3 regions of the Paenibacillus sp. V4I5 genome follow, and region 3 is predicted to be linked to each of the others. Evidence: riboswitches for the same ligand, from Rfam matches in the RefSeq annotation. Region 3 holds a riboswitch; each other region holds the start of a gene.

The links. Region 3 has a riboswitch for cyclic di-GMP ahead of QFZ78_RS24075 (transglutaminase-like domain-containing protein). Riboswitches for the same ligand answer to the same signal wherever they lie in the genome.
Region 1: it holds a riboswitch for cyclic di-GMP, as region 3 does, so the genes downstream of both, QFZ78_RS21845 (putative bifunctional diguanylate cyclase/phosphodiesterase) here and QFZ78_RS24075 (transglutaminase-like domain-containing protein) in region 3, are expected to answer to the same signal.
Region 2: it holds a riboswitch for cyclic di-GMP, as region 3 does, so the genes downstream of both, QFZ78_RS23200 (PilZ domain-containing protein) here and QFZ78_RS24075 (transglutaminase-like domain-containing protein) in region 3, are expected to answer to the same signal.

The regions. Positions count from the first base shown of each region.
Region 1 covers NZ_JAUSZB010000002.1:4,356,632-4,364,040, reverse strand. Annotated here, with positions in the region: gene rluF (23S rRNA pseudouridine(2604) synthase RluF) at 1-450, shown strand, start outside; gene QFZ78_RS21860 (S-layer homology domain-containing protein) at 711-3,071, shown strand; gene QFZ78_RS21855 (hypothetical protein) at 3,228-3,389, opposite strand; gene ilvA (threonine ammonia-lyase IlvA) at 3,557-4,813, shown strand; cyclic di-GMP riboswitch class I at 4,875-4,963, shown strand; gene QFZ78_RS21845 (putative bifunctional diguanylate cyclase/phosphodiesterase) at 5,051-6,589, shown strand; gene QFZ78_RS21840 (BMP family lipoprotein) at 6,846-7,409, shown strand, end outside.
Region 2 covers NZ_JAUSZB010000002.1:4,639,539-4,646,947, reverse strand. Annotated here, with positions in the region: gene prmC (peptide chain release factor N(5)-glutamine methyltransferase) at 1-181, opposite strand, end outside; gene prfA (peptide chain release factor 1) at 181-1,257, opposite strand; gene ychF (redox-regulated ATPase YchF) at 1,292-2,392, opposite strand; gene QFZ78_RS23200 (PilZ domain-containing protein) at 2,471-3,205, opposite strand; cyclic di-GMP riboswitch class I at 3,309-3,395, opposite strand; gene tadA (tRNA adenosine(34) deaminase TadA) at 3,675-4,112, shown strand; gene QFZ78_RS38630 (DUF1697 domain-containing protein) at 4,251-4,331, opposite strand; tRNA gene QFZ78_RS23190 (tRNA-Arg) at 4,499-4,572, shown strand; gene QFZ78_RS23185 (stalk domain-containing protein) at 4,677-5,369, opposite strand; partial or broken gene QFZ78_RS23180 (MFS transporter) at 5,907-6,914, shown strand; gene QFZ78_RS38625 (hypothetical protein) at 6,943-7,116, shown strand; gene QFZ78_RS23175 (sigma-70 family RNA polymerase sigma factor) at 7,249-7,409, shown strand, end outside.
Region 3 covers NZ_JAUSZB010000002.1:4,838,647-4,846,055, forward strand. Annotated here, with positions in the region: gene spoIIE (stage II sporulation protein E) at 1-1,573, shown strand, start outside; gene QFZ78_RS24070 (class D sortase) at 1,860-2,561, shown strand; cyclic di-GMP riboswitch class I at 2,641-2,728, shown strand; gene QFZ78_RS24075 (transglutaminase-like domain-containing protein) at 2,742-3,554, shown strand; gene QFZ78_RS24080 (collagen binding domain-containing protein) at 3,754-6,639, shown strand; gene QFZ78_RS24085 (vWA domain-containing protein) at 6,798-7,409, shown strand, end outside.

The sequences.
Region 1 (7,409 bases), 480 kb from region 3:
TCGGAGCGTATTTTCCCAATAGGTAGACTGGATAAAGATTCCGAAGGGCTCATCCTTTTGACCAATAACGGAGATATTGTGAACCAGATTCTGCGAGCGGAGAACAACCATGATAAAGAATACATCGTGACGGTGAACCGGCCGATTACACCGATGTTTTTGCAAGGAATGGCTAGTGGGGTCCGAATTTTGGGCACGATGACGAAGCCGTGTGAGATAACCCAAGTTGGCGACCGCGTTTTCCGAATTATTCTCACGCAAGGGCTTAACCGGCAAATTCGCCGGATGTGCGAAGCGTTTGGGTATCGTGTGGTACGTCTGCAGAGGGTTCGGATCATGCATATCCATCTGGGCAATTTGAAGGTTGGCAAATGGCGGAATTTGACGCAAGGTGAAATGCAGGATTTAATGCACACACTTAGCAAAGAGAACACCCAATCAAGATCATAATGGCAGTAAATTTTACACATGTTTGTGCATTCGATAAAAGGGTGCTCAGATATGTGTTTTTTGTTGAGTAATCCGAGTTTTTTAGCTATAAACCGTTTCGATCTAGTGACATTTCGTGTAAATAAAAATATATAGTCGTTATCGAGTTTCTAAAGCAACTTTTTTCCAGTTTTACACGTCAAGGATTATTATGGAATCTCTATGTTTTAAAGCTTTAAAGCTGTCTTTTAGAACGTAAAACGTTGAGGAGGAAGATGACTTTGAAATTAATCAAACAAGCAGGAACATGGGTACTCGCTTCGACACTGCTGCTCACTGCTGCGCCTGGGGTTTGGGCGGCTGAAGATGCTGTAGGAAGCACGTCCATTTCACTCCCTGTATCTCCCGGTAAAGAGGATAAGCAGCTGGATGCCAAAATTACCAAAGAACAAGCCATTGAACGAGCTAAGACCTATATAACGCTGCCGGAAGGCTATACGTTTCAATCCATCAGTCTGAACACTTATTACAGCATGAATGGCCGAAATTTCCCGACGTGGAACATTAATTACACCAAAATAGTCAAAGATCGGCATTACGGCTCTTTAAATGTATCGATTAACGGCTTGGACGGAACGCTGACCTCTTATTCCATGAATGATAATGACCCTGACCACAAACCTAGCTATCCACCGAAGGTGGATTTCAAAGCTGCCAAGGAAGTAGCTTCTGCCTTTATAGGCAAAGTGAATCCAGATAAGCAGAAGGTGCTTGTTTACAATGATTCTGAGGAGAACGCATATCGTACACCGCTGAATGGTAATTATCAGTACAATATTCGGTTCGATCGATCTGTTGGCGGTGTGCCTTTTGCTCTGAATGGTATCAATGTGGTCGTCAATGGGGAAGGACAGGTTACGAATTATAACTACAATTGGGATGACAATGTCACGTTTCAGCAGAATGTAACGCCGATTACTAAGGATAAAGCTGCCCAAATGTTCCGCGACAAGGCGAATTTGTCTTTGCAGTATCAGATTCCTTACGGTGCCAAAGGAAAGAAGTTGCCCATTATTTCTTACATGCTGGGCGCCTTCTCTTTGAATGCTGAAACCGGTGAGATCTGGAGCCCAGTCAAAGGGATGGAAGGAGCTGAGGGGAATAAGCCGTTAACCGACAAGCCATTGGCTGCTAAGCCGGCAGCTACCTTGGACCTGACGAAGGAAGAGGCTGTGAAGAAGGTAACAACCGTTTTCAATCTATCCTCCGACTATAAACTCCAAGAAGCATCCTATAATGAATCGACCAACCCTGAAACAGGGGAAACCAGTTCGAACTGGAATTTAAGTTGGAATGAAGCCTCTGAGAAGGATTCCAAAGTTAAAATCGTCGGCAAAGGCGCATGGGCTAGCGTGAATAGCAAGACGGGAGAGATTACGAATTTTAGCAGCTACATCCCTTACGGTCCTGAAGACAATAAAGATATAGAGGGTAAAATTGCTCTGGAAGATGCGATAACAACAGGTGTTGATTTTGTGAAAAAGCAGCTTCCTTCTTACACCGATCAGTTGGTACTTCAAGTACAGGCGGCTAAAAATTATTCGGAAGATCAACTGAAACATATGCGCAATTGGGATATTAGTTTTAAGCGAGTAATTGATGGCGTAATTGCCGGAAATGAAGAAGTAACGGTAAGCATCGATCGTGTGACCGGCCAACTTGTTGGGTATCACTTCTCCATCAGCAATCTGCCATATCCACAGCAAAAGCCGCAGGTGCTGGCCATTGATAAAGCCAAGGATCTTTGGCTTGCACAGTTTGACATCAAGTTAAATTATGTGGTGGAAGGCAGCGGGTTCACCGGTGGAATTCCACTGGAGAAATACAGAGTGATGATGGCAGCTGGGGATGTCCCACAATCCATGGATCTGAAGGCAGACGGGAAACTAGATGCCAAGCTTGTCTATTCACTCGTTCCCAAATTCAACCGTGAACCTTTCCTCTTGGATGCGCAAAACGGTCAATGGCGGAATAGTGAAACGGGTGAAGTGATTTCTTTGGATAAAGTGACAGTAAGCGACATTGACAATCACTGGGCTAAAAATGAGCTTCAGCTTATGCTCGATTATCAAGCGCTGGATGTGAAGGATGGCAAAGTGAATCCGGATCAAACCATTCAACGTGGCGAGTTAGTCAAAATGCTCGTTATTGCCATGAATGGCGGTAACGGTGGTATTTATTACGGGGCAGAACGGAAGGCATCTTTTGCCGATGTGAGCAAATCTTCTCCTTATTTTGCGTATGTCGAAAATGCGGTTGATCGCGGTTTGCTAGATGTAGGTGCTGAATTTAATCCAGAAGCTGCGATGAATCGGGAAGAAATGGCACAGTTAATCGTGAAGGCGCTTGGCTACAAGAGCTTGACGAAGTTCGATGGGATCTTCAATGGCAATTTCGCAGATGCTGCTAAGCTTAAGAATGTTGGTGATGCAGCTATTGTGGTGGGGCTGAATATTATGTCTCTGAACGATGGACAATTTATACCTCAACAAGAAGTGACGAAAGCACAGGCGGCCAGTGCCTTCTACCGTTTCTTGCAAAGACGGTCTGAGCTGCAGGAGCAGCCTCGTTACTATTACTAAATAAGTGGTTGAGGGGAGTTGGCAAACACCTCTCCTAACAAATACAAGAAGCCTCTAATCCACTTGTTAGTGGGTTTGAGGCTTCTTGTGGTTGTGCTAGCTCCAGATGTGATCGTACCCTCATTGATGAGGACACAACACAACTTACGTCCTAGCTTAGAACATTGGAAATACATAACGAACTAGGAAATACAGAACACCGAAGATGATGACGATGTAAGCCGCATATTTGATGAAAGTAGAAGCAACTAAACTGGAATCCGATTTTTTCTCCACATGGCGTTCTTCGATATCGATATTGCGAGGCTGCGTCGACATTTGAATCACTCCTTTGAAGTTGTATTGCTATGTAATACCCTGCTGGGCATGAAGTGAAACATAGGATAAAGCTATACCAATATTATTTTCGTACAGGCGGGCAGAGTTGTGCTACAATAATCTTTAAAACTTTAATAGCACAATGTGGAGAAAGGAAGTAAGAGAAAATGGTTGTTTCCAGTAAAGTAGGTTTGGAAGATATTATTAGGGCCAATCATGTGCTCAGCAGGGTGATCGAACCATCGCCTTTGCAACGCAATGAGCTGCTCTCTAACTTGTATGAATGCAACGTTTATCTTAAACGTGAAGATATGCAAATTGTTCGTTCTTTCAAAATTCGCGGAGCGTATAACGTGATCCAAAGTTTAACACCGGAGGAACGCGAAGCGGGTGTCGTGTGTGCGAGCGCCGGCAATCATGCGCAGGGTGTGGCTTATTCCTGTAAACAGCTTGGTATTGAAGGAAAAATCTTCATGCCAACGACAACGCCTAGACAAAAGATTTCCCAAGTTAAGCTATTTGGCGGATCTTTTGTTGAAGTTATTCTCACAGGTGATTCATTCGATGATTCGTCTAACCATGCCAAAGCCTACTGTGCTCAAGAGAATAAGGTGTTCATACACCCCTTCGATGATGTCCGTACGATTGCCGGGCAAGGCACAGTTGGCCTCGAGATTTTGAATCAAATGCCCGAATCTCCTGATTTCATCTTCGCAACAATTGGTGGTGGTGGCCTTGCAGCGGGAGTTGCGACGTATGTGGATAGTGTTTCTCCACGTACACGTATTATCGGTGTTGAGCCAGAAGGCGCGGCAAGTATGACGGAAGCGCTCAAGCAGGGGAAGGTCGTGACCTTATCTACGATTGAGAAGTTTGTAGACGGCGCAGCTGTAAAGCAGGTCGGCGAGCTTACCTTTGACATTTGCAAAGAAAAGCTGGAGGATATCGTAATTGTTCCTTCCGGCAAGGAATGTACAACCATTCTGGAGCTTTACAACAATAACGCGATTGTCATTGAGCCCGCTGGCGCACTCCCGGTTTCAGCACTTGATACCTATCGGGAGCAGATTCGCGGTAAGAATGTAGTCTGCATCATCAGCGGCGGCAACAATGACATTGACCGTATGCAGCAGATTAAAGAAAGATCACTCGTGTATGAAGGCTTGAAGCACTACTTTATTCTTAATTTTCCGCAGCGTGCTGGGGCATTGCGCGAATTTCTAGAAGAAGTCTTAGGACCCACAGACGACATTACCCGATTTGAGTATACGAAAAAAAATAACAGGGACGATGCTCCGGCGCTGGTCGGCATTGAGCTCAAAAATAAAGATGATTATGAGGGGCTTATTGAGCGCCTATCCCAGAAGGATTATGGCTATATAGAAATAAATAAGGATCCCAAGCTCTTTAATTTGCTTATTTAAGGAAAATTAGCCAAATGCGGAATGGATATGATATAGTTAATTAGTCCCATGAATTCCCTTAATATCGTAAAGGCAAACTTATCGAAAGGTAAGGACGCAAAGCTGCAGGTCTAAGGTTGCCTTTGCAACAATGATGGCTGGGCTGCCGACAGGTTGCAGTTTACCTAGACAGGTACACCTACGGCTATTCCGATTCGGAATAGCCTTTTTTCTCATATCAGATAAGGAGGTTCAAGAATGAAAGGCATACTTTCTAAGTGGATACAGCATATGAAAGCGCAAACGTTGGTCTATCTGGGCGTGCTGGGCTTCTTTTTGTTGACCATTAATCTACTTGCTGCTTCTTCTTTCTCCTTTTCGCCTTACGTTTTCATTAGTATGCTTGTTCAAGCACTAATCTGTCTATTTTTTGCGAAGAGTGTAGGGCAACTGCTTCTTACTAGTAGAGAGCAGGAAGAAAAGAGCAAACAACTAGCCTTTCTGGCGTATCACGATACATTGACAGGATTACCCAATCGCCGATTGTTTAATGACCGACTGGAGCGGGCACTCCTGCATGCGCAACGCAATGAACAGCTGGCGGCTGTTATGTTCTTGGACATGGACCGATTCAAGGATGTCAACGATTCATTAGGTCATGCTTATGGTGATCGTTTAATTCGCCTTGCAGCAGAACGTTTGCTGAGCTGCCTGCGGGGGTCGGATACGGTGTACCGACAAGGTGGCGACGAGTTTACTATTTTACTAGAATCTTTTGCAAAGCCTGAAGATGCAAGAGTTGTAGCTTCCCGAATTCAAATGGCTCTGGAAGAGCCTTTTATCCTAGATGGAATGCCTGTAACCATAACAGCTAGTATTGGGATAGCATTGTATCCGTTAGACGGTATGCTGCCTGAGCAGCTCATGGCGTATGCAGATGAAGCGATGTATACGGCCAAAAACAGAGGACATAACCAGTTCCAATTCTATGCTTCTGACATCGATGCCATGGTGAAGAGCAAAGCTCACATGGAGAAAGAGCTTCGATCGGCCTTAGACAACAATCGGTTTGAAATCCTATATCAGCCTCAATATGAAATAACAAACCGGAAATTAATCGGAATGGAAGCGATCATTCATTGGAGCAAGGGAGACGCCCTCCTCGCATCCAGTATGGATTGGAAGAAAGCGGCCGAGGAAATGGGGTTCATGTTACCCATCGGGAAATGGGCTGTACGAACGGCATGCAGACAGATGAGAATCTGGCAGGATGAGGGCTACGCACCGCTGAGAATGACCCTAGCCGTAACGGCTTCACAGTTTAAAGATGAGCATTTTATTGAGGAAATTGCCGTTGTTTTGAAAGAGACAGGTATAGATCCGATGTTGGTGGAACTGGACCTTACGGAAAGTATCACATCTTCCAATGTACAAGAGGCTAGCGAGAAATTGATTATGCTGAAGAAGTTCGGTGTACGTATCGTTATGGATGACTTGTGTACAGGTTTATTTACACGAAGCGGGCTCGAAGGTATGCCGCTCGATAGCGTTAAATTGGATAGCACATTGATCCGGGATTTGGTAGACGACGATGAGAATCAGCTGCTGGCTGCTGCCATTATTCGTATGGCTCACCGTCTAGGTCTAAATTTAATTGCAAAAGGTGTCGAAACAGAGGAACAGCTGGAGCACTTAAGACTTTTGCAGTGTACGGAAGTGCAAGGAGTGCTGTTTAGCAGCCCTTTAGGACCCGAACAATTCCTGCGACTTATGAACGATAAAATTAACAAAGGGTAATCTAGATTTTATTAACCAGTGGTAGTATAATAAATAATTGGGGCTTGGAACCTATATTGTAGGGGCTTACAAAAAGACCATGTCAACTTGTATGACATAACGAATTATGTTATTTTGCTGGTGTATCGCTTTTCTCATAGGTTTCAAAATGATACACTCATCTATAGGCAGTCTTACATAATTTAACTAATTGTGGTCAACCTACAATGTGAGATTTCATGGTTTTAAATTAAATGATCTTATGGGGGTAATAATCATGAAGAAAATGCTTTCAACAGCTCTTATGGCTGTAACGGTTTCTGCATTAGCTCTTTCCGGCTGTGCCAAAAAAGAAGAAACGAAACCGGCGGCTTCAGCAACTCCGGCTACTACTGCAGCGGCAACAGCTTCAGCGGCGCCAAGCAACACCAGCGGTAAAGACTTCAAAATCGGAATGGTTACCGATATTGGTGGCGTCAACGATAAATCTTTTAACCAAAGCGCATGGGAAGGCTTGAAGGCTCTTGAGAAACAAACAGGAGCGAAAGTGAAAAACCTTGAATCTAAAGGCGATGCGGATTATACACCTAACTTAAACCAATTCGTTAAAGACGGTTACAACCTGACTTGGGGTATCGGCTTCTTGATGGGTGATGCACTTAAAACAGTAGCAACACAAAACCCAAATGCTAAATTAGCGATCATTGATAATGTTGTTGAAGCTCCAAACGTTGAGTCCGTAACGTTCTCAGAGCAAGAAGGTTCTTACCTTGTTGGTGTGGTTGCAGGTCTAACAACTAAATCGAACAAAATCGGTTTTGTTGGGGGTATCGACATCCCG
Region 2 (7,409 bases), 200 kb from region 3:
TTTCCGCCAGCTCAACAGGAAACTGTTCCGGAAAACGGAACAGCAGCTCCGTCCGACTGCAGCTGAGCAAGTGCTGCAGCAGTAGTTCCACACAGGAAGCAGCCTCGGCTACACCGAGCTTCCCTAAAAAAGAAGAAGCCTCTACAAAGGCTTCTCTTAAACTCTTAGCAGCTGTCGACATCACATTGCCTGCTCCCCGTTATCCAAAGCATCGGACTGCGCTGCAATCGTGAGCGCCGAAACGATCTCTGCCATGTCACCATTAAGCACAGTTTCTAAGCGATGCAAAGTCAAACCAATACGGTGATCGGTAATCCGGCTTTGCGGGAAGTTATACGTACGAATCCGCTCGGAGCGGTCACCCGTACCAACCTTGCTTTTACGCTCGCCCGCATATTTCGCTTCCTCTTCCTCACGCATTTTATCGGAAATACGTGTACGAAGTACGCGAAGTGCTGACTCTTTATTCGAGTTCTGCGATTTCCCATCCTGACAAGTCGCTACGATACCCGTAGGTACATGCGTCACACGCACAGCGGATTTCGTCGTATTAACCGACTGACCGCCCGCTCCACTGGAACAGAATGTATCCACGCGAATATCCGCATCATGGATGACAATCTCTACATCTTCCGCTTCCGGCATAACCACTACCGTCGACGTTGAGGTATGGATACGTCCACCTGATTCCGTTACAGGAATTCGTTGTACACGGTGCGCCCCACTCTCATACTTCAACTTACTATAAGCGCCTTTACCGGTGATCATGAAAATAATCTCCTTAAACCCGCCCAAGTCGTTCACAGAAGCATCGAGTATCTCCGTTCTCCATCCTTGCGCGTCCGCATAGCGCGTATACATGCGATACAAATCACCCGCAAACAATGCAGCTTCGTCGCCGCCTGCCGCACCGCGAATTTCGACGATTACGTTCTTATCATCATTAGGGTCTTTAGGCATCATGAGCATTCTAAGTTGTTCTTCCAACTTGGCGGCTTGCTCGCTAAGCTCATCAATCTCCATTTTGACCATTTCACGCATTTCATCGTCCAGCTTTTCGTTTTGCATCACTTTCGCATCGGCCAGCTGTTCGCTCACACTCTTATATTCGTTATAAGCATCATATGCTTCTTGAAGATCAGATTGCTCTTTAGAATATTCTCTAAGCTTCTTCGTGTCACTCGTTACATCCGGGTCACACAACAGTTCGCTTAATTTATCATAGCGGTCCACAATGGACTGAAGTCGATCCAACATATCGGATCACTCCTTTCTTTACTTTTTTTATTAATTACACATTAAATCTGAAATGCATGACGTCTCCGTCATTCACCACGTACTCTTTACCTTCGAGACGCACTTGGCCTTTTTCTTTCGCACCATTCATCGAGCCTGCAGCTGCCAAATCATTATAAGAGACGACTTCAGCACGAATAAAACCACGTTCGAAATCGGTATGAATAACACCAGCCGCTTGAGGAGCTTTCGTTCCCTTGCGGATTGTCCATGCTCTTACTTCCTGTACCCCAGCTGTGAAATACGTGTACAAGCCAAGTTTTCTATAAGCTGCTTTAATCAATCTATTCAAGCCGGACTCTTGAAGTCCCAACTCTTCGAGGAACATCGCTTTTTCTTCTTCTTCCAACTCGGCGATTTCGGATTCAACCTTCGCACTGATCGATACCACTTCGTTGTTTTCGCTCTCAGCAAATTCTTTCACAATTTTAACAAAAGGATTTTCGTCTGCTGTTGCTACTTCATCTTCACTCACGTTTGCCGCATAAAGCACGGGTTTCATGGTCAATAAATGAAGATCGCGCACGAGAAGTTTCTCATCTTCGCTGAGATCCAAACTGCGTGCCGGTTTATCTGCATAAAGCGCTTCTTTAATACGCTCCAAACACTCCACTTCAGCAACAACCTTTTTGTCGCCGCCCTTGAGGTTTTTGCGCGAACGCTCAATCTTCTTCTCTACCGACTCAATATCTGCCAAAATTAATTCAAGGTTAATCGTTTCGATATCCCCGATCGGATCCACTTTACCGGAAACGTGGGTAATATTATCATCTTCAAAACAACGAACAACATGCACAATGGCATCCACTTCACGAATGTGTGCCAAAAATTTATTTCCAAGCCCTTCACCTTTGCTCGCGCCCTTTACCAAACCGGCAATATCAACGAATTCAAAGGCTGTCGGGACAATGCTCTTAGGCACAACGATCTCTACCAGCTTCTGCAATCTCTCGTCTGGTACTTCAACTACCCCAACATTCGGATCGATCGTACAAAACGGATAATTCGCAGATTCTGCCCCCGCCTGTGTAATTGCATTAAACAATGTCGATTTTCCTACGTTCGGTAGACCGACGATACCTGCTTTCAAAGCCATTGTAGTTACAACTCCTTAATTTTCGAAAATCATCCTTCTTATTATATAGCACTTGGAACGCAAAAAAAAGCCTGAAGGCTATTGATTCGCCGCAGACTTTTTTTCCGTTGCTCTTTTAAATTGCGCTTCCCGCTTCTGTACGAAGTAAGTTTCGATCTGATTCGTAAGGATAAAACCCCTTAAGGCATTGGTTTTCTCCTGTGGAATGTCGATATAACTTGCCCCGTAGTAGAAACCATTTTCAACCTTTTCTTTTCTTACAATTTCCATCGAACAAGGCATCGTAAAGCCCAAATCCAGTTCAACTTCGAGCTGTGAATGCTTTTGAACGATCTTATCAATCATAGAATTATCATTCATGGTAAATCCTAAGCCATTAATGGATATATTTTTAATTGAAATGCCAAGTGGATTTTCAAATTGATGTTTATTTCTTTTATTCATATCCTGAAGTCCGAATAAGAGACCTGTATGTTTCACATCCACACGTGGAAACTCCCGTTTTTCTGCGAATTTTTTACGATTTTCTGGTGGATTAATGACAATGACGGAGCCGAATTCTTTGGCAACAACGGTTGTATTCATCACAAACAAGCCGGATTTGGTATAAACCGTCATTTTCGCTTTATCACCAAGTTGAAAGACATCGTATTCCGGTAATTCCACCTCAATAATGTCTCCAAGTGCATAGGTTAGTACGCCAGTGGCTACGAAATCGTCCTTTCCCAACATAGCCTTACTATCGATTAGAACATCAGCGTCATATCCCTCCTTGCTTCCGTAATATTTCATAACGTTATACCCGTTGGCCATTATAATTAATACCTCTCCTTTTACTCAAGTTATTCCCTATATAAAAATAAACTGCCCCTTTATGTAGGAGCAGCCTATTACCTTAATCAAGAAAGCATCGATTTTCGGTAACCAGGCTGCCATAGTTCCAAAGAACCGTAGACCCTCAGCTTTGCGTCCTTGCTTTTCAACAAGTTTGCCATTTTCGAACCTTGCTATTTATTTCTACCTATTCTCGCTCTATATGGTCTAAAAGACCTACTAATATCTATCATTATACCTAGCACAGTTGCTATTATCAACAAAATTCCTTGCATAGCTGTTCTTTTTGTTGTATGTAATGTAGAAAGATTAAATATCCACAGCTTTTCAAGTTATCCACAAACCTATCCACAGGTTGTTAACAACGGAATGAATGTTCGATTGTTATGCACATGTGGATAACAATATATTAGCGAGGTGTCCCCCTGTGGATGAACATATCCCCTGGATGAAAGAAGCGATTCAAGAGGCTCTCAAAGCCGAAGCCATCCTAGAAGTACCGATTGGAGCGGTCGTGGTCCATCAAGGTCAAATCATTGGCCGAGGCTACAATTTGCGTGAAACAACCCTAGATCCTCTCGCTCATGCCGAAATGATCGCCATTAAACAAGCGAGCGAACATCTGCAAGCCTGGCGGCTTTTGGATTGCCAGCTCTACGTCACCCTAGAGCCTTGTCCGATGTGTGCGGGTGCGATTGTCCAATCGCGGATTCCTCAGGTTATCTACGGAACCATTGATCCGAAGGCTGGCTGCGCCGGAACGCTCATGAATTTGCTGCAGGAGGACCGGTTCAATCACCGTGTCGATGTCGTTAGTGGCGTCTTGCAAGAAGAGTGTTCGACGATGCTGACCCAATTTTTCCGTAAATTACGCGGTAAAGCTTAGAAGTTCCTGCATCTAATTCTGCGTCGCCGCTGCCAACTCAGCCAGTTTATTTATCGTACGCAAAATGACGGAAGGTGAAACACCTACGGCTTTGCTGATCTTCTGCTCGATACGCTGGCGCAGCGGTTCCTCCTCCTCCTACGACACAAACAAGACATTACCGGTTTGCAAATACGTTTGCACCTGAGCAAGTCCCGCTGCATCCAGTGTCTTTTTCAATCCGCCATCTTGATTTTGTTCTTTCCTCTACGTTAATAATTAAAGGAAATTAAATTTAATCCCTAACCTATTCTTCATTCAAATGAACATTCCTTGTCCCAAAGAAAAACCACCCTATTCAAAAGGTTGCGCCACGAAAGGCTTCGTGCTATCATAATTCTTACCTTGCGCCCGTAGCTCAGCAGGATAGAGCAACAGTTTCCTAAACTGTAGGCCGGATGTTCGAATCATCTCGGGCGCGTATACTTTCAAAAATCAAAGAAAACGCCAGGTAACGGTTATTAGCCGCTGACCTGGCGTTTATTGTTTTTTAGAAAATACACTGCCTTTAAATTGGATCTATTGTTAGGGGCAATGATTACTTTTTAAAGCTGCATTCATACTTTCTTTAAATTTGTTGATATATTGCTCAAACCCTTTGGAGTCCGAACTGCCGTTTCCGTTGTATGACTCTGCTGCATCTTGCATCTGTTTTGCGTAATTGGTCATAATTTCCCGACAAATAGGTCCTGAAACAGGTAATGTAGAAGTTGGTGTTGGTGTAGGGACCACTGGTAGCTTATTGGGAGTCGACATGTCTGTTGTATCGTTTATCTGCTGGAATCTCCACTTTTTTATATAATCAAACTCTGGTGTTTTGTTCTTGAGAAATTCCTCCGCATCCGTTCGATTTATTGCAATAAAACTCATGACTCTATTATTATGTATGGTACTTACAATCAGCATATCAGCGGGTGAATTGGCAACAAATCTAGATAGAAAGATGATATTATCGTTATTTTTATTTGAATCATTGGATAGTTCTAGATCTATTTTCATATATGGACCATGCTCATTGTAAATAAGTTGAACATTCTTGGCACTATGTTCTTTGGCTTTCGTGTTAAATGACTGAATGCTATTGGCATAGTCTTTTGTAGGATTAGGGAAAGTAAGGTCAACGTTATATTTCTCAGAATCCCACGTTACAGAGGCACCGGTTTGTTTCAATAGATAAAGTGGCACTAGGGTACGACCATCACGTAAAGTAGCTGGCACCTTCTACATGAAGCTCTTTTCCTCCAAACAAAACGTTAACGATTGGATTCGCCATTAAACTCACCGTGAATACTTGAAGCATTTACTACGCCAGCAAAGCAAAGAAACAAAAGAACGGTTGCAATCATTTTCTTTTTTGTCATATACATTAATCCCCTTTTTAAATTTAACGGAAAGTCAGTCTTTAGTATTTCGACATTTGGATATATATCCCTATTTACGGTTTTTTAAACACCAAAAGAACCTACCGCTTTCATGTTTCATGACGGCAGGCTCTTTTATATATCTACTAGTCGGTACAAACGGTCAGTCAACAGCTGCTTTCAATTTACAAGGCGCACCAGTTTCCATCAATCATCCATTTTTGTTAGAGAAATCATGAGGCACGGTAAGGAATATCCAGCCGATTTCCGCTCGTTGTCTTATTTTGCAAACATCCAGTCATAGCCTTGCCGCAATCGATGTTCTATAATAAACGATAGATTTGTTAGTCCTCATTTCAAACCAAGAATTAATTCGAAAGGAGCTTCCACTTCGATGACAAGCATCAAAGCTCCATCCTCCTATCGCATTCCGCTCTTCTGTATCGTCACACTTCTCTTCTGGATGTCGATGTATACGAGCGTTCCCATTATGGCGCCTTACGTAGAATTCCTTGGCGGGAACCACCAGTTGGCCGGATGGATTGTCGGTATGTACGGGATCTCCCAAATGCTGCTGCGAATTCCCGTAGGTATCATGTCAGACCGATTTCATAAGAGGAGGCTATTTATTACCTTTGGCCTGCTATTTACGGCTATAACCGGTTTAGGACTATGGATCACTCATGATTTCACATGGATCCTTATTCTCCGAGCACTGGCAGGCGCAGCCGCGGCAACCTGGGTTGATTTTACCGTATTATTTACGAGTTACTATAAGCATGAAGATTCAACGAAAGCGATCGGAACGATCTCCTTCTTCAATTCACTTGGGCAGGTTCTAGGAATTCTTGCGGCTGGATGGGCGGCAGATTCCTTCGGCTGGGAGGCTGTCTTCATTTTGGGAGCTGTGCTAGGCTTGATGGGTATGATTGGATCACTTTTCCTTGTAGAAAAAGTTGAGCTCGATGCGCCTAAAATTACGATGCGCGGTATCGGTGACGTTGCGACTGACCGTACGCTGCTGTTCGTGTCCTTACTCGCTATCTTGTCGCAAGTCCTCATATTCGCAACGGTTTTCGGATTTACGCCCGTTTATGCAATCGAACTTGGTGCTGATAAATTCTCCTTGTCGATGCTCTCGTTATTTGCCAACATACCGGTAGCGCTAGCTTCCTTATTTGGCGGGCGGCGATGGGCTGTCCGGTACGGGGAAAAGCGCATGATTGTATGGGGTTTTATTCTTATGGGGATATTTACGTTTACGATTCCTTTTACGCATCACCTTTGGGTGCTGATGGTTACACAGGCTTTTGCAGGCTTTGGTCGCGGACTTTCTTTTACGGTACTCATGGGGATGAGTATTAAACATATGCCAGCGGATAAGCGGGCGACGGCAATGGGGTTTTTTCCAAGCCATTTATGGACTCGGCATGTTCATTGGTCCCGTTCTTATGGGCATAATCGGAGATTGGTTCTCTCTGGATCAGGGATTTATTGTGCTGGGTGTACTTGGCGTATTGAGCGCACTTCTGTCTCATTGGTTCGTACGAAGTGCGCCTCCTAAACATCAAGTCAAACCTAGCAGTTCTACTGCAGCACTTTAACATGGGGAACGGATCTTGAAGATTCGTTCTTTTTCTTTTTGAAAGCGTGCAGGGGTACTGAAGGTAACCTTCGTCTATTCATGCGGAGAGGAGGAGAAGCATATTCAGGAACAAGCACTCGTAAAGCGCATATTGAATGGCGATGAGGCAGCATTCCGTGAGCTTGTAACAACATATCGTCACCATTTGTTCCAAACGATCTATGCCATTGTACGTCATGCTAAGGATGCCGAAGATTTATCACAGGATGTTTGGACCCGGATTTATTTCTCCCTCCCTCAGTATCAAATGAA
Region 3 (7,409 bases):
ATGGGAGTCGCTTGCAGCTGTTGCACTCTTCCTGTTGACACCGCGGAGTCTGATTCTGACGCTTGCTAAATATGTACCCGGTACGCAGGAAAATTTGAAATCCCAACAGGACTATGCGAAGCGGGTTCGTGATGTTACGGCAGGACGTGTGGAACAGTTCTCTGAAGTGTTCCGCCAGCTGGCGCGCAGCTTTAAGCAGTTGACGACCGATGATGCGGTGAGCCGCAAGGAGGAGGATGTTGGCCATTTCATGAATGCGGTTGCGCAGAAGGCTTGTGATTCCTGCTGGAAAAAGAGCCAGTGCTGGGATCAGAAATTTTATCAAACCTATACGTATATGACCGATATGATGACCCAAATTGAGATGAAGGAGAGTATGACGAAGAAGAATATTCCACCGGAGTGGAGGAAGGTATGTATTCGCACGGATCAAGTGCTGGATGTGATGAAGCAGCAGTATGGCTTGTACAAGAATGATTTGCATTGGAAAAAGCAGATTATGGATAGCCGGCATCTCGTGGCTGACCAGCTTTCAGGGGTGTCCCAAGTAATGGAGGACTTGGCCAAGGAGATTAAACGGGAAGGGCAGGAACTGTTCCTTCAAGAAGAGCAAATTCGTAATGCCCTGGAGGAGCTGGGCTTATCCATCCATACCATCGATATCATTTCCTTGGATGAAGGAAATATCGAAATTGAGATCATTCATCAATACACGAAGGGCTTCGATGAATGTCGGAAAATCATTGCGCCGCTCTTGAGCGAAATTATCGGCGAGAACGTCGCCGTCATGCGCGAGGAAATGCATGCGCGCGGCGAGGGTTACAGCACGGTCGTATTCGGCTCTGCCAAGGAATACGAGGTGGAGACCGGGGTCGCTGGCGCAGCCAAGGGAGGCGACCTCTTCTCGGGCGACAGCTTCTCCACGGTGGAGCTGGGCAATGGCAAATATGCCGTGGCGCTTAGCGACGGCATGGGCAACGGCGAGCGAGCACAGGCGGAGAGCCAGACGGCTCTGAACATCCTGCAGCAGCTGCTGCAGTCAGGGATGGACGAGAAGCTGGCGATCAAATCGCTTAACTCAGTATTGATGCTGCGATCTTCGGATGAGATGTATGCAACCGTAGATATGGCCTTGATCGACATGTATAGTGCAAACACAACGTTCATGAAAATTGGTTCCACCCCTAGCTTCATTAAGCGAGGGACGGAAGTGATTTCGATCTCGGCTAATAATCTGCCTGTCGGCATCCTGAGCGAGATTGATGTTGATCTGGTCTCGATTCCACTCCAATCGGGTGATATCCTTGTCATGATGACAGACGGTATCTACGATGCGCCGGGACATGCGGTAAACAAAGAGATGTGGATGAAGCGGATGATTCAGGAAATTGATACCACGATGCCGCAGGATTTTGCGGACTGTTTATTAGAAAGAATTTTCCGCCATCATCATGGCGAAATTCAAGATGATATGACCGTCGTTGTGGCACGAATTGAGAAGCGGCAGCCCGAGTGGGCTACATTCCGCTGGCCAGGAATTACGCGAATGGAGCGTCCGAAGACGGTTAGTTAATGGAGATATAGAAGCCATAACAGCTCATTTGCTGTTATGGCTTTTTTATGTGCTGTTATTCCCTTAAGAGCATAGCGAATGCTGCGTATTTCTAAGCTGGAAAATTTTAACTTCGTATAGGTTGCACTTAGAATTCAAAGCATGATTAACTTATAAATATGTCTGTTAACTAATTATGCTAAATCTGGCGATTTCGATAAATCTAAGTTGCCAGGGCTTTATATGATGTTAAGCATGCTCAGACAGTCCTCGGTGCATGAGATCGAAGAGAAAGGTGGTACCACTAGTGATTAGAAAAAAGCTATCACTGTTATTTATCGTTCTTGGGATTATCATTTTTCTCTATCCAACGTTAAACGATCGTTATGAGAGCTATCAGCAGAACAAAATTTTGAAACAATGGCAGGAAAATCTGCAAGATATGGATCAGACAGCCTCTGACATCGAGGAGGAGACAGATGCAGGGTTGGTCGTGCCTTCTTCCAGTCCCGCAGTGGAAGCTCTGCCGACAAGCAGCCAGCCGAGCAGCCAGCCAAGCCCTTTGGCTATGAAAACGACACCGAAGCCTGTAACTTTGCCGCAGAAGAATACAGAGGGTGTCCTTATTATCGATAAAATTAATCTGAAGCTCCCTATACTGACAGATGCAACCGTGAATAATTTGAAGATTTCCGTTGCTAGTATTGCCAATACAGGCAAAGCAGGCGCTGTTGGCAATTATGCCATTGCGGGTCATCGAAACCTGACTTACGGGAAAAATTTTAATAGATTAGATGAGGTCACCGAAGGGGATTTCATAGAAGTGAATACAGGGAGCAAAACGCATATCTACAAAGTTGTGGACAAACAGTATGTCCTCCCAGAGGATGTCTGGGTGCTGAAAGGCAACGGCAAAGATCGGGAGATTACGCTAATAACTTGTCATCCTATGGAAAATCCTACTCATCGTATTGCCATTAAGGGAATCATGGTGCAATCAAAGGAATAAAATGTAATATTTTGTCTATTCAGAGAGACAAGCCTATGTTAAGATTGCACTATAGTGATTATAGGGAGTCGGTGAGTTCCTCCGATAAAGGCAAATCTAGCGAAAACTAGAGACGCAAAACTAAAGGGCCTTCCTTAGCCGAACTAAGTTGGCAGCCAGTTACTGAAAGGGGATTTATTTTTGTTTAAAAAGCCAATTATACGAACAATCATCGCAGGTTTTCTATTTACACTTGCTCCACAAGGGATATTTGCAGCTTCCAATCCATCCATGATAGATAAAGATGCTCTGAATAAAGGAATTATCTCGGTTCATTATTCAAACGATAAGAACAAGAAAACCAAAGTTCTCGTTCGAATCATGAGAGAAAATATCAAATATGACTACACCTTCGAAGAAGGGGGTCAGTACCCTTTGCAGCTTGGAAACGGACAGTATAAAGTACTGATTGGAGAGTCCATAGGAGCTAATAAATATAAAGTTGTTACGCAAGAACAAATAGAGTTAGAAATGGAAGACGAGAATGCCGTATTTCTGCAGTCCATTCCGTTGATCGATTGGGACAATGAATCGAAGGCGGTCGTTGAGGCTAGGCAATTAGTTGGAGATAAAGAAAAAGATATCGACAAAATAAGAGCTATTTATGGATATATCACGACACATTTTCAGTATGATTATGAAAAGCCCCAAACGGTAGCAGATAGTTACGTACCTAATCTGGATATGGTCTACGCAGCGTCCAACGGAATTTGTTATGACTTTGCAGCTACTTTTGCGGCAATGGCAAGAAGCGAGGGGATTCCTACTCGTCTGGTTATGGGGTATGAAAGTCATGCGCCAGATACTTATCATGCGTGGAATCAAGTCTTCCTAAAGGAAAGTAAGGAATGGGTGACGATCGATACCACGTATGACGCTGTTCATATACAAGCCGGTGAAACGATAGATCTCATAAAAAATGATTCTAATTATCAGATATCCAGAATATATTAAGTGAAATGATGAAACCTGATCTCATAGCTGAGAACAGGTTTTTTTGTGCTTTTCCATGTTGAAAAACAATAAATCCCAATATTTACAATACATCTTGTATCATATATCATTGATAATGATACATTTTGTTTCAAAGTCATAGGAGGTAGCACACATAAATAATCTCTATAAAAAATTGATCCATGAATGGAGGTATGAAATGATGTTGAAGAAAAAAACGAGTGCACTGCTAATTACCTTATTAATTTTTATGCAGAGTATTTACGGGATTGGCTTTTTGCCTAAGGCCAGTGCAAACACAATTTCAAACAACATTCTCGACAGTGTGACGATGGCTGTGTACAACAGCGCAGGAGAAGTGGTGACTGGTAATGTTTACGAGCAAGGTGCCAGAGTGAAGTTGGATTATACCTGGTCTTTGCCAAACGGACATGGTTACCTTGCCGGGGATACATTTACATTCACACTGCCGCAGCAATTTTTATTATTCAATCACATCAACGGTGAACTGAGGATGGGTAATGATCTTGTGGGAACGTTCTATGCCGACAAAGACAGCCATCGGGTGTTAATTACATTTAATAAATTCATAGAAGGCTATAATAATGTGCAAGGAACTCTAACCTTCAACACACAATTCAATAAGAGTCAGATTACTGGAAGCACCACGCAAATTATTACAATTCCGATTAATTCTGGAGAACAGGTGTTTAACCTCAACTTCAAACCCACAGTCACTTCTACAATAAGCAAAGCGGGTGTGTCCCAGGGTATTAATTCCAAGCAAATCGATTGGACCATTGATGTGAACAAGGCGCTGGATTCCGTTCAGGAAGCAGTTGTAACGGACCCCATACCGGTAGGGTTGTCAGTTCCGGTTACAGTAGCTGTCTATCATTTGGATGTACGTTTGGACGGCTCTGTTGTCAAGGGAGGACTGGTGGATAGCAGCAAGTATATGGTGAGTACAGCGGGGAGCGTTCTTTCAGTCCGTTTTGCAGATAGCCCTATTGAAACTGCTTACCGCATTCAATACACAACGCCAATTACTGACGATTCCAAGGAGTCATTTGTAAATACGGCAACGTTCAAAGGAAACAACAAGACGCCTGTCCATGCATCTGCAACGGTCACTGTAGAGTCCATCAGCAAATTGGCGATTGTCAAAACTCTAGGAGCTGTAGATTACGAGGCTAAGACAGTAGTGTGGAACATCACGATTAACGGTGATAGTCAGAGAATGAACAGCGTAGTTGTGACCGATACATTTCCGAACAAAGGACTTCATCTCATCCCGGGTTCATTGGTCATCAAAAAGGGTGTAACTACACTAAGTACAGCAGAGTACACGCTCGACAATTCGGTAGCTTCTGATGTAGGCTTGACAGTGACATTCACTAATGTTATTACCGAACCTGTTACGATTAGCTACAAAACCGATTTCAATTTAGATTGGATTCAATCTGTTGACAGCACAACTGATTTCAATAATTCGGCCAAAATAGACTGGATAGATCCTACTAACAAAGAGCAATCCAAAACAGTAACAGCAAAATTCGTTATAAGGACTGAAGTGAAGAACAACGGGTTTAAATACGGATCCTACGACGCATTATTAAAACAGCTGACTTGGACAGTAGGGGTCAACAACAACAAGAAAATCCTTACAGAAGCAGTCGTTGAGGATCTCCTAGAGTCCAATCAAGTGCTTGTCAAGGATTCGCTTGCCGTATACAACATGATAGTCGCACCAAATGGCAATCCTTCAATGGACCCTGTTGCTATAGACCCTAAAAACTATTATTACAATGTTGATGCTAATAACAAGCTCATTCTAACATTTAAACAAACAATTTCAGGTCCGTATTATATCACCTTTAAAACAAGTCTGAATGGTCAACTTATTGGCGGTAACATTAAGAATTCGGCTAAATTATTTGATGGTAATCTTCCTGCATCGAATGATCTCATAGCAAGTGTTAACATCCCGTATGGGGGAGAGTATGTTAGTAAAAACGGTTTGCAGAGTGGAGATAAGATTGTTTGGACAATTACGATTAATCGAAGTCAGTCAACCGTAACTGACGCGGCAATCATCGATACACCATCAGTCAATCAGATATTGATACCGGATTCTTTCCATCTGTTTGGTACGTCTGTTACTTCGAATGGAAATATAACGAAGGGCGCAGAATTAACCAAGGGGACAGACTACACATTGGTTATTCGTACGGATAATATCGGCAAGCAATCGTTTGAATTAAAGTTCGTGAATCCGATTGCGGCAGCTTACATCTTGGAATATCAATCTGTCATTGCTGCTAATGATCAAGAAACTGTTTCGAATAAAGTCAGCTTTAGCGGTAAAAATTCAACCACGGTAACTAAAGAAACGGTGAAGGATATTTTGGTAGGTGTCTCCAGTGGTTCTGGCACAGGCAGTGGCGATAGAGGTTCATTGACGATTAAGAAAGTTGATTTGGCAAACAACACCTTACTGCTTAGTGGAGCGACCTTTGAATTGTATCGCAAGATCGGTCAAGAGAAGGATATTATTCGTTCCTTGACAACAAATGAGACGGGTAAGGTTGTCTTTTCTGGCCTGCTGGCCGGCGATTATATTGTGAAAGAACAAGTAGCCCCTCAAGGTTATGTGTTAGATGCTATCGATCGCACGATAACGCTTCGTGCAGCGGAAAATTTGAATGTAACCATTACAAATGTTAAGACGCCCATACCGGATTCGCCGGAGTCAAATGATCCGCCCACGTCGACACCAACGCCATCGCCAACACCGCCAACACCAAGCCCGACACCAGGTGTGACGCCAACACCGTCTATAACACCATCGCCAAGTGTAACACCACCACCACCAACAGTTCCTACTCCATCAACGGATCCCAAACCGACGAATCCGGACATACCGATTGATACTGATAATGATGTGCCCTTGGGGGGAATTCCTCCTATCACTAAACCAGAGACCCTCCCGAAGACAGGAGAATCTAGCCATCTGTACGTGGAAATCGCAGGTATCACCTTAATCCTACTGGGTCTTATCTTAAGAAGGAGATTTACTCGATAAATCTTCAATATTGAGACAGTTCTGCCATTACCATTTGGCGGGCTGTCTTTTTATTTCGCTCAGTTGGCTAGTGATTAGACTCTCTCATAAATGGAAAAACTAGGAGTAGAACTACTAGAGAGCTAATCTTTTCTTGGGCCAGGGAGGCAAATATCATGATGAAGCAGATTCTTTTAATTACAGATGGGTGTTCAAATGTAGGGGTGAGTCCGGTAATAGCTGCAGCACAAGCACATGCCGAAGGTGTTACCGTAAATGTTATCGGTGTGATTGACCATGGGGAGCTAGGGGTGCTAGGCTCTGAGGAGATTCAAGAGATTGCTGCGGCGGGCGGCGGGATGAGCCGAATCGTGAATTCAGGCCAACTCTCCCAAACGGTTCAGATGATGACGCGCAAAACGGTCACCACAACGATTCAGCATGCCGTAGGCAAAGAGTTACAAAGTATTCTTGGCTTTAATCAATTGGAACAGTTACCTCCAGAGAAGCGTGCTGAAGTGGTTCAAGTCATCGATACCATGAGTGAAACCACCTCACTTCGCGTAGCTCTTTTAATAGATGCTAGTGCCAGTATGAAGCCTAAGCATGCAGCGGTGCGTGAAGCGATTCATGATCTTTTGCTTAGTCTTAGAGCCCGCAGCGGCAAGAGTGAGCTAGCAGTTTTCCACTTTCCGTCAACCAAAACGAGGGATCAGGAGTTAGAAATGGATCTCAGTTGGACGAATCAACTTGCAAATTTGGACAAGATGTTCTATAAAATAAACATGAAG